Regions from separate parts of the Streptomyces sp. NPDC006879 genome, predicted to be linked through region 1. Evidence: riboswitches for the same ligand, from Rfam matches in the RefSeq annotation. Region 1 holds a riboswitch; the other holds the start of a gene.
What was found. Region 1 has a riboswitch for glycine ahead of gcvP (aminomethyl-transferring glycine dehydrogenase). Riboswitches for the same ligand answer to the same signal wherever they lie in the genome.
Positions count from the first base shown of each region.

Region 1 (4,407 bases):
GCACCGCGAGGAGTCCGGCGAGCTCTCCTTGGGAGCCGGCGTTCGGCTGGAGCGAGACGCGGTCGTAGCCGGTGACCTCGCAGAGACGTTCCTCCAGCTCGTGGATGAGCGTCAGGTAGCCCTCCGCTTGCTCCACCGGGGCGAAGGGGTGCAGCTGCCCGAACTCCGGCCAGGTGACCGGCTCCATCTCGGTGGTCGCGTTCAGCTTCATGGTGCAGGAGCCGAGCGGGATCATGCCGCGGTCCAGCGCGTAGTCACGGTCCGAGAGCTTGCGCAGGTAGCGCAGCATCGCGGTCTCCGAACGGTGCTGGTGGAAGACCGGGTGGGTCAGGTACTCGTCCGAGCGCAGCAGTCCGGCGTCCAGCGCCTCGACGACCTCCGCGTCCAGCGCCTCGATGTCCGCTTCGATGGCGAAGGCACTCCACACGGCGGCCAGTTGGGCGCGCCCGGTGGTCTCGTCACAGGCGGCGGAGACATGGTCGGCGTCGACGAGACGGATGTTGACTCCGGCCGCACGGGCAGCAGCAGTGACCTCCGCGGCACGACCAGGCACCTTGGCGGTGACGGTGTCGAAGAAGTTCGTCTCCGTGACCTCCACCCCTCCGGCGCGCAGTCCGGCGGCGAGCAGGGTCGCGTAACGGTGGGTGCGCCGGGCGATCGTGCGCAGACCCTCAGGGCCGTGGTAGACGGCGTACATTCCGGCCATGACGGCCAGCAGCACCTGTGCGGTGCAGATGTTGCTGGTGGCCTTCTCCCGGCGGATGTGCTGCTCGCGGGTCTGTAGGGCCAGACGGTAGGCCTTGTTCCCGTCGGCGTCCACGGAGACGCCCACGAGGCGGCCCGGCAGGGAACGGGCGTGCTTGTCCTGGACGGCCATGTAGCCGGCGTGCGGCCCGCCGAAGCCCATCGGCACACCGAAGCGCTGGGTGGTACCGACGGCGATGTCGGCACCGAGCTCGCCGGGCGAGGTCAGCAGGGTCAGGGCCAGCAGGTCCGCGGCGACGGTGACGATCGCACCCAGCTCGTGGGCCTGGTCGATCACGGCCTTGATGTCGCGCACCGCGCCGGAAGCGCCCGGGTACTGGAGCAACACGCCGTAGACGCCGCGTTCGGCGATCTCGGCCGGGATCCCCTGACTCAGGTCCGCCACGACCACCTCGACGCCCGTGGGCTCGGCCCGGGTCTCGATGACCGCGATGGTCTGCGGCATCGTGTCGGCATCGACGAGGAAGACCCCGCCCTTGACCTTGCCGACCCGGCGCGCCAGCGTCATCGCCTCGGCAGCAGCCGTTCCCTCATCGAGCAGGGACGCACCCGAGGTGGGCAAGCCGGTGAGCTCGGCGACCACGGTCTGGAAGTTCAGCAGCGCCTCCAGGCGGCCCTGCGAGATCTCGGGCTGGTACGGCGTGTAGGCCGTGTACCAGGCCGGGTTCTCCATGACGTTGCGCAGGATCACCGGCGGGGTGAAGGTGCCGTAGTAGCCGAGGCCGATCATGGGGGCCAGTACCTGGTTGCGGTCAGCGAGCGAGCGCAACTCCGCGAGGACCTCGGCCTCGGTGCGGGCGGCAGGAAGCGCGAGCGCCTGCTGGCTCTTGATCACGTCCGGTACCGCGGCGGCGGTGAGTTCGTCGAGCGAGCCGTAGCCGACCTGGGCGAGCATCTTCGCCTGGGCCTCGACATCCGGACCGATGTGGCGCTGCTCGAAGGGAATGCCCTGCTCAAGCTGGGAGAGCGGGATGCGGTTGGCGGTCATGTACGGAGGCCTCCTGGTCTTCGCGACCTGCGAGGGGCACCACGGCGCGGGCGCCCGGACGGCCTCCCCCTCTGTCATCTCAACCTGAGAGCTTCACCGGCGCCACCGGGGGTTGCCCGGGAACTGCCGGCTTTCACCGTCGGTGAGGAAGGGAACCGGTCGCCGCGCGTCCGATGCCCGTCCTGCTTTCCAGAGTGACCTCGTCCGTGCGGTACGTGTGCCTGAGAGATTCCGGGGAGGATTTGCTCCTTCGGCGCCTCCGGGAAGCTGGTCGGAGGACTCTCCCGCACGGGGTCAGCGGCCAGGGCCCAGCCTACCAGCGAGGCTCTAGGGAGAGCTTTCGAGTGGCCGGTGAGAGGATTCTGCCCTTTCGTAGTTCTATCGGATTAGTTGCGACCAAATGGAGGGATCGTGCAGACCGACATCGATCCGCGCAGCCTGATCGGCCGCAAGGCGTTCGACCGCAATGGCGCCAAGCTCGGCACCGTGGACGAGGTGTACCTCGACGACGCCACCGGTGCTCCCGAGTGGGCCGCCGTGCGCACCGGGTTCTTCGGACGGGACGCCTTCGTCCCGCTGGAACCCAGCGAACTGTTCGAGGGCGGCCTACGCGTGCCCTTCGACCGGGCACTCGTCAAGGACGCCCCCGACTTCGGCGTCGGACGACACCTCTCTCCCGAGCAGGAGATCCAGCTCTACCACCACTACGGTCTGGACATCGCGCTCCCCGACGACCTCGCCGGATCCCACGAGGAGTCCGGCCCCTCCTTCGGTGAGCTCGCCGGCCCCGACGTCTAGCACCCCCGACGTCAGTGCGTGCACCGCGACCCCGGGACCGGCGGAGCGCCGAGGTCTGCCACCGCTCCACCGGTCCTCCCAGGGTCCACCAGCGGCAGCGGATCCGAGGGCTCCAGCTCCGGGTCGTCCACCCGGAACGTACGCACCCGCCCCGGCTGCGTGCCCGGCCCCTCGAAACGCACGGTCACCCGCCCCACGCCACTGCCCTGCACCCAGCCAGCCCCGTACACCGCGTGCTGCACGTCCACCCCCGGCGACCAGCGCCGCTCGGCAACCGGCACCGGAGCCGACGGCGGCCCCGCGCCGCGGTCCGTCTCGGGCCCCGGCGCCAGCGGAGGCAAGGCGGCCGACTCCTCGGATCTTTGAACCTCACCGGGGGCCTCCTGGACCCCCTGGGCGAAGAGGTCTCCCTGGGTGTAGTCCGCCAGCCCCGAGACACCCACGCCGAGCAGGCGCACTCCACCCGTGGTGTCAACCGACTCCAAGAGCCGGGCTGCCGCCTCCCGCACTACCGACAACTCGTCCGTGGGGCCACGCAGCGTCTCGGACCGTGTGAGGGTGGAGAAGTCGTACCGGCGCACCTTGAGCACGATCGTCCGCCCGGAGTGCCCCGAGGCACGTAGCCGGCCGACGCAACGGTCGGCCAGCCTCTGCACCTCGTAGCGGATCCGCACCCGGTCGTGAAGGTCCACCTCGAAGGTGTCCTCCACGGACACCGACTTCGTTTCGCGCTCGGAGACCACCGGCCGGTCATCGCGGCCGAGCGCCATCCGGTGCAACGCGAGACCGTGAGCACGCCCGAGCAGTCGAACCAGCTCGTCCTCCCCCGCCTCCGCCAGCTCCCCCACCGTGCTGATGCCGGCGCGACGCAGATGCTCCCCTGTGGCCGGCCCCACCCCGGGCAGGGTCCGTACGGTCATCGGAGCCAGAAGGTCCCGCTCGCTACCGGGCTCCAGCAAGAGCAGCCCGTCGGGCTTCGCCTGCTCCGAAGCGATCTTCGCCAGCATCTTGGAGCCCGCCAACCCCACCGAGCCGGTCAGCCCGGTGACCGCCAGGATCTGTGCCCGAAGCTGCTCACCCGCCCGCCGGGCTGCCGAGACGGTCGGCTCCAGCCCGCCCGCCTCCAGGTCCACGAAGGCCTCGTCCAGGCTGAGCGGCTCCACCAGGGGAGACCAGCGACCCAGCAACTCCATGACCTGCTCGCTGACGGCACGGTAGAGGGAGAAACGCGGCACCAGATAGGCGCCGTTCGGACAGAGCCGGCGGGCCTGCGCCGTGGGCATGGCGGAGTGCACACCGAAACGGCGAGCCTCGTAGGAGGCCGTGGCGACGACCCCGCGGGGCCCGATGCCACCAACGATGACGGGGCGGCCCCGCAGGCTGGGCTTGGCCGCCTGCTCAGCGGAAGCGTAGAAGGCGTCCATGTCCAGATGCAGGATCGTCGGTGCGGATCTCACACCATCGATGCTCTCTCAGACCACTGACAACACGCTTACGACCATGCGCCCGTGGCGCCTCAGACAGCCTTGTTGCGGCGACGCGCCAGTTCGTCCTGGGGGTTGCTACCCACCAGGGTCTCCCCGGTGTCGACCCGCTCACCGTGCAACTGGGACAGGGCGTGTTCCACGTCCCGCCAGACGACGCCGACCGCGATGCCGAACACGCCCTGGCCACCTTGGAGCAGACCGACCACCTCGTCGGGCGAGGTGCACTCGTAGACAGTGGCACCGTCGCTCATCAAGGTCATCCGCTCCAGGTCCGCAAAGCCTCGCTCCCGTAGGTGCTGGATGGCGGCCCGGATGTTCTGGAGCGCCACGCCGGTGTCCAGGAAACGCTTGACGATCTTGAGTACGACC
Region 1 is NZ_JBIAGC010000053.1:8,307-12,713, reverse strand. It holds gene gcvP (aminomethyl-transferring glycine dehydrogenase) at 1-1,753, opposite strand, end outside; glycine riboswitch at 1,953-2,050, opposite strand; gene ACFYMC_RS26510 (PRC-barrel domain-containing protein) at 2,165-2,551, shown strand; gene ACFYMC_RS26505 (DNA polymerase IV) at 2,563-4,008, opposite strand; gene ACFYMC_RS26500 (MerR family transcriptional regulator) at 4,068-4,407, opposite strand, start outside.

Region 2 (4,407 bases), on a different contig from region 1:
AAGGGGGCGGTGTTCACCAGGGCCGGGTCGTCCACGACGTCCTGGTTGGCCTCGACGACCTCACCGGTGACGGGGGAGTAGAGGTCGCTGACGGACTTGGTCGACTCCAGCTCGCCGCAGGTCTCACCTGCGGTCACGGTGTCGCCGACCTCGGGAAGCTGGGCGTAGACGACGTCACCGAGCGCGTTGGCCGCGAACTCCGTGATGCCGACCGTCGCGACGCCGTCCTCGGCGACCGACAGCCACTCGTGCTCCTTGCTGTAACGCAGCTGCTGGGGGTTGCTCATGACCTGATTCTCCTGGATGCGGGGAAGTGCGAACGAACGGTGGTCTTGCTGGGTGAGACGAGCCGGGGCGAGGCGGATCACACGCCGCGGTGCGTACGCTGAGCGGGCCCGGTACGGGCCACGCTCACTTCTGCCGCTTGTAGAAGGGCAGAGCGACGACCTCGTACACCTCATGCGTACCTCGGATGTCCACGCCGACGCCGGAGGTGCCGGGTGCGGCGTGCTCCGCGTCGACGTAGGCCATCGCGATCGGCTTGCCCAGCGTCGGGGACGGCGCTCCGGAAGTGACCTCGCCGACGACCTCACCACCGGCCAGCACCGAGAAGCCGGCCCGCGGAACGCGCCGGCCCTCGGCGATCAGGCCGACCAGCTTGCGCGGCGCCTTGGCCGCGGCGCTCTCGGCGGCCGACTCCAGGGCGCCGCGCCCCACGAAGTCGCCCTCCTTCTCGAACTTCACGACCCGGCCAAGGCCCGCGTCGAACGGCGTCAGGGAGGTGGTCAGCTCGTGCCCGTACAGCGGCATGCCCGCTTCCAGGCGCAGCGTGTCACGGCAGGACAGGCCGCAGGGGATCAGGCCGGCGCCCTCGCCCGCCTCGGTCAGGGCCCGCCACAGGCCCTCGGCGTGCTCGGGGGCGACGAACAGTTCGAAGCCGTCCTCGCCGGTGTAGCCGGTCCGGGCGATCAGCGCGGGGACGCCGGCAACGGTGCCGGGCAGACCCGCGTAGTACTTCAGAGTGTCGAGATCGGCATCGGTGACCGACTTCAAGATGCCCGGGGACTGCGGGCCCTGGATCGCGATCAGGGCGTAGGCGTCACGGTCGTCGCGCACCTCGGCGTCGAAACCGGCGGACCGCTCGGTGACGGCGTCGAGGACGGTCTGGGCGTTGGAGGCGTTCGCGACGACCATGTACTCGGTCTCGCCGAGGCGGTAGACGATGAGGTCGTCCAGGATGCCGCCGTCCTCCCGGCAGATCATCGTGTAGCGGGCGCGGCCCACGCCGATGGTGCCGATGTTGCCGACCAGCGCGTAGTCGAGGACCTTGACGGCCTCGGGGCCCGTCACGGTGATCTCGCCCATGTGCGACAGGTCGAAGAGGCCGGCCCGGGTACGCACGGCGTTGTGCTCGTCGCGTTCGCTTCCGTACCGCAGGGGCATGTCCCAGCCCGCGAAGTCGGTCATCGTCGCACCGAGCGAACGATGCAGGGCATCGAGGGCGGTCAGACGGGGGGTGGTCGACATAAGGGTGGCTCCCAAGGCAGGTCCGCAAGCGTGACTGAGGACGATCCTCCCCATCTGTCATCGGAACCTGAGAGGTTCGTCACGAGCGCACAGGAGTACGACAGTGACTTGCACCTTGGGTGGAGCCGGCAGCGGCTCGCTTTTCAGATGTGCCTCGCCCGCGCGGTACGGGGCCTGAGAGATTCAAGGGAGGTACTTGCTCCTTCGGCGTCCGGAGGCACCTGGTGTCGGTGGCCCGGAACTCTCCCGCGCGGATTCAAGCGGCCGGTATGCAGTTGGCGCGCACATCATTGCACGGCACCGGCCCGGGCGGGGGAGTCGGGCCGAACTCGGATTCCGTTTGACGGCATGGAACCGGAAACCGTTTGTCTTGGATTACCGTCTCTTTACACTCAGTGGGCATGGGGCTACCAGCCCTGACTGGGAGGCGATCACCTTGCGGAGACCCGGACCATTCGCGACGACGAGCCCGAACGGCGCAGCCGCCGCAGCCGTCCCGGCGCAGCCCGGCAGAGCCGTCCGGGAGGCGTTGCGGGCCCGGTCGGCGACCGCCCCTCAACTACTGAGGTCCGCCACACCCGTCCGTGACCTGCGCGGTCGGGGCGCCGACAGCCCGCGCCAGCTGACCTTCGCGGGGGGTGACGTGGTGGTCGTCTCCGGCCTCCCCGGCAGCGGCAAGAGCACCCTGATCTCCCGCGCCGTCGCCGGTCACGCCGTCGACTCCCAGGAGACCCGCGAGCGTTGGGAAACGCGGATGCCGGGGCTCCTGCCCTATGCCGTCTACCGGCCGCTGGTACGTCTCGCCCACTACGCGGGCCTGTGGCACGTCCTGCGTTCCGGCAAGAGCGTCGTCGTCCACGACTGCGGCACCCAGACCTGGGTGCGCAGGCTCCTCGCCCGGGAGGCCCGCCGGCGCGGCCGGTCCCTGCACCTGCTGCTGCTCGACGTCACCCCCGACGAGGCGCTCTCCGGGCAGGCCGCGCGGGGGCGCGGGGTCTCCCGCTACGCCTTCGCCCGGCACCGGCACACCGTCACCCGGCTGCTCGGTGACGCCGAAGCGGGTCGCGTCCCGCGAGGCTGCTCCTCCACCGTGCTCCTTGACCGTGCCTCGGCCACGCAGTTGACCGGCATCGGCTTCGGCCCTTGAGGGCGGTCCCGTCATTCCCGGGGGGAGCGGCTCGCGGGCGTCAGATGTAGTGCGCCGCAAGGCGGATGAGCCTCCCCATACCGGGGTGTATTCGGGTGATCTGTCACTGCGGTGGGGCGCCGTAGCTGTCATCGGGCACCCGCCGGAGGTAACGGGACAGCCCTAGTAGGGTGCGCAGCGCACGCGCGGTGTGGGGGAGAGGACCTCGATGAGCATGGACCAGGGCAGCCAGGGCGGCGCCACCTTCGCAGGCGAGGGCCACGGAGGGTACCCAACGCAGGCCTCCGGTGCGCCCGGGGGCGGTTGGCCGGCGAACGAATTGGAGGAGGTCCTGTCCGCGGCCCTGGGTAACCCGGCGGCCGGCGGACGTCTGATCGAGGTGCTCGGGCGCAGCCAGGTCTGGGTTCCGCTGCCGAGCGGCGGCTCACCGGACGCCGCCAAACTGGACCTTCCCACCATGGACATCGGCGGTGAGGCCTACGTACCCGTCTACAGCTCTCAAGCCCAGTTCGACCACTGTGCCGGGGCCCACATGCCGTTCGCGGTCGCGCCGGCGGTGGAGTTCGCCCGTGGGCTGCCGCCCCAACTGGGCATCGCGGTCAATCCCGAGGGAGTGATCGGGGTTCCGCTGCCACCTCCCGCCGTCGCCGAGCTGTGCCGCGCCGGCCGGACCTCCCTGGACGGGCCCGCCACCGGTGGTCGGGTGCGCCTGTGGGAGCCGGACTGGAAGGAGGACCCGGCGGACTTCCTCTCCGCCGTGGCCGAGGAGTTCCGTACCGGTGCGTCGGTCAGTACCGCCCGCCGGTGCCTGGCGAGCATCGAGGGCGACACGCCCGTCCTCTTCATCGGTGTCCAGATCTCGGGACGCGAGTCCAGCGACGCGGATGCCGTGATGGAGGCTCTCGGGCGCGCCCTTGGCCGGATCCAGCCACCGTGGCCGGTCAATCTGGTGCTGCTGGACGTGGCTCAGGACCCGGTTGCGGACTGGCTCCTGGAACAAGTGCGTCCGTTCTACCTGGCCTGACCGTGCGCGGCACACGGCCGATCGGGCGCGCCGCGCGGCGGGGCGTTGTCGATGGCGCCGCTTAAGCTGGACCCAATTGCGTCGGCTGGATGATGAGGGGCGGTAGACGGGTGAGCGCGTCGGGCAAGGCCGCGGCCGGGCAGGTCGAGGAGATGCTGCGCCAGGTGACGCCCGGGCGCTACGACAGCTACGAAGCACTGCTGCACGCCTTGGCGGACGGCCGGGTGTGGATGCTGTTGTGGCACGGGCAGCCCGGTGCGCCCGACGCCCAGTACGGATCCATGGAGATGGGCGGGCAGGGGTACGCACCCTGCATCACCTCCCCCAAGGAGTTGACCGCCAGCGGCTGGAACCGCTCCTGCGAGGTGGTGACGGGGCGTGAGATCGCCCGAACCCTGTATCCCGAGCGCTGGGGGTTGTGGCTCAATCCGCACGCAGCGGGGGGCGGGGTGGGTGTCCCCTGGGCCGATCTGCGCCGCATCGCCACCGGCCTGGACCGGATGCCGGCGGGCCCGTTGCGGATCAGCGAGCCCGCCGTGGAGATCCCCCAGTTCTACGCGCTGCTCACCCGCAACGCCCACCAGACCCCGGCCGTTCGATCCCTGCGCCGCGCCTGGGTGCAGCCCACCGTGGGCAACGCCCAGCTCACCGTCGGCCTGGACCTCTACGACCTCTCGCCCAGCTCGGTGGAAGCGGCCCGCGAGATGAT
Region 2 is NZ_JBIAGC010000025.1:10,561-14,967, forward strand. It holds gene gcvH (glycine cleavage system protein GcvH) at 1-287, opposite strand, end outside; gene gcvT (glycine cleavage system aminomethyltransferase GcvT) at 412-1,527, opposite strand; glycine riboswitch at 1,681-1,786, opposite strand; gene ACFYMC_RS19150 (AAA family ATPase) at 1,958-2,674, shown strand; gene ACFYMC_RS19155 (enhanced serine sensitivity protein SseB) at 2,889-3,698, shown strand; gene ACFYMC_RS19160 (enhanced serine sensitivity protein SseB C-terminal domain-containing protein) at 3,809-4,407, shown strand, end outside.
Region 2: another riboswitch for glycine. It lies ahead of gcvT (glycine cleavage system aminomethyltransferase GcvT); the one in region 1 lies ahead of gcvP (aminomethyl-transferring glycine dehydrogenase).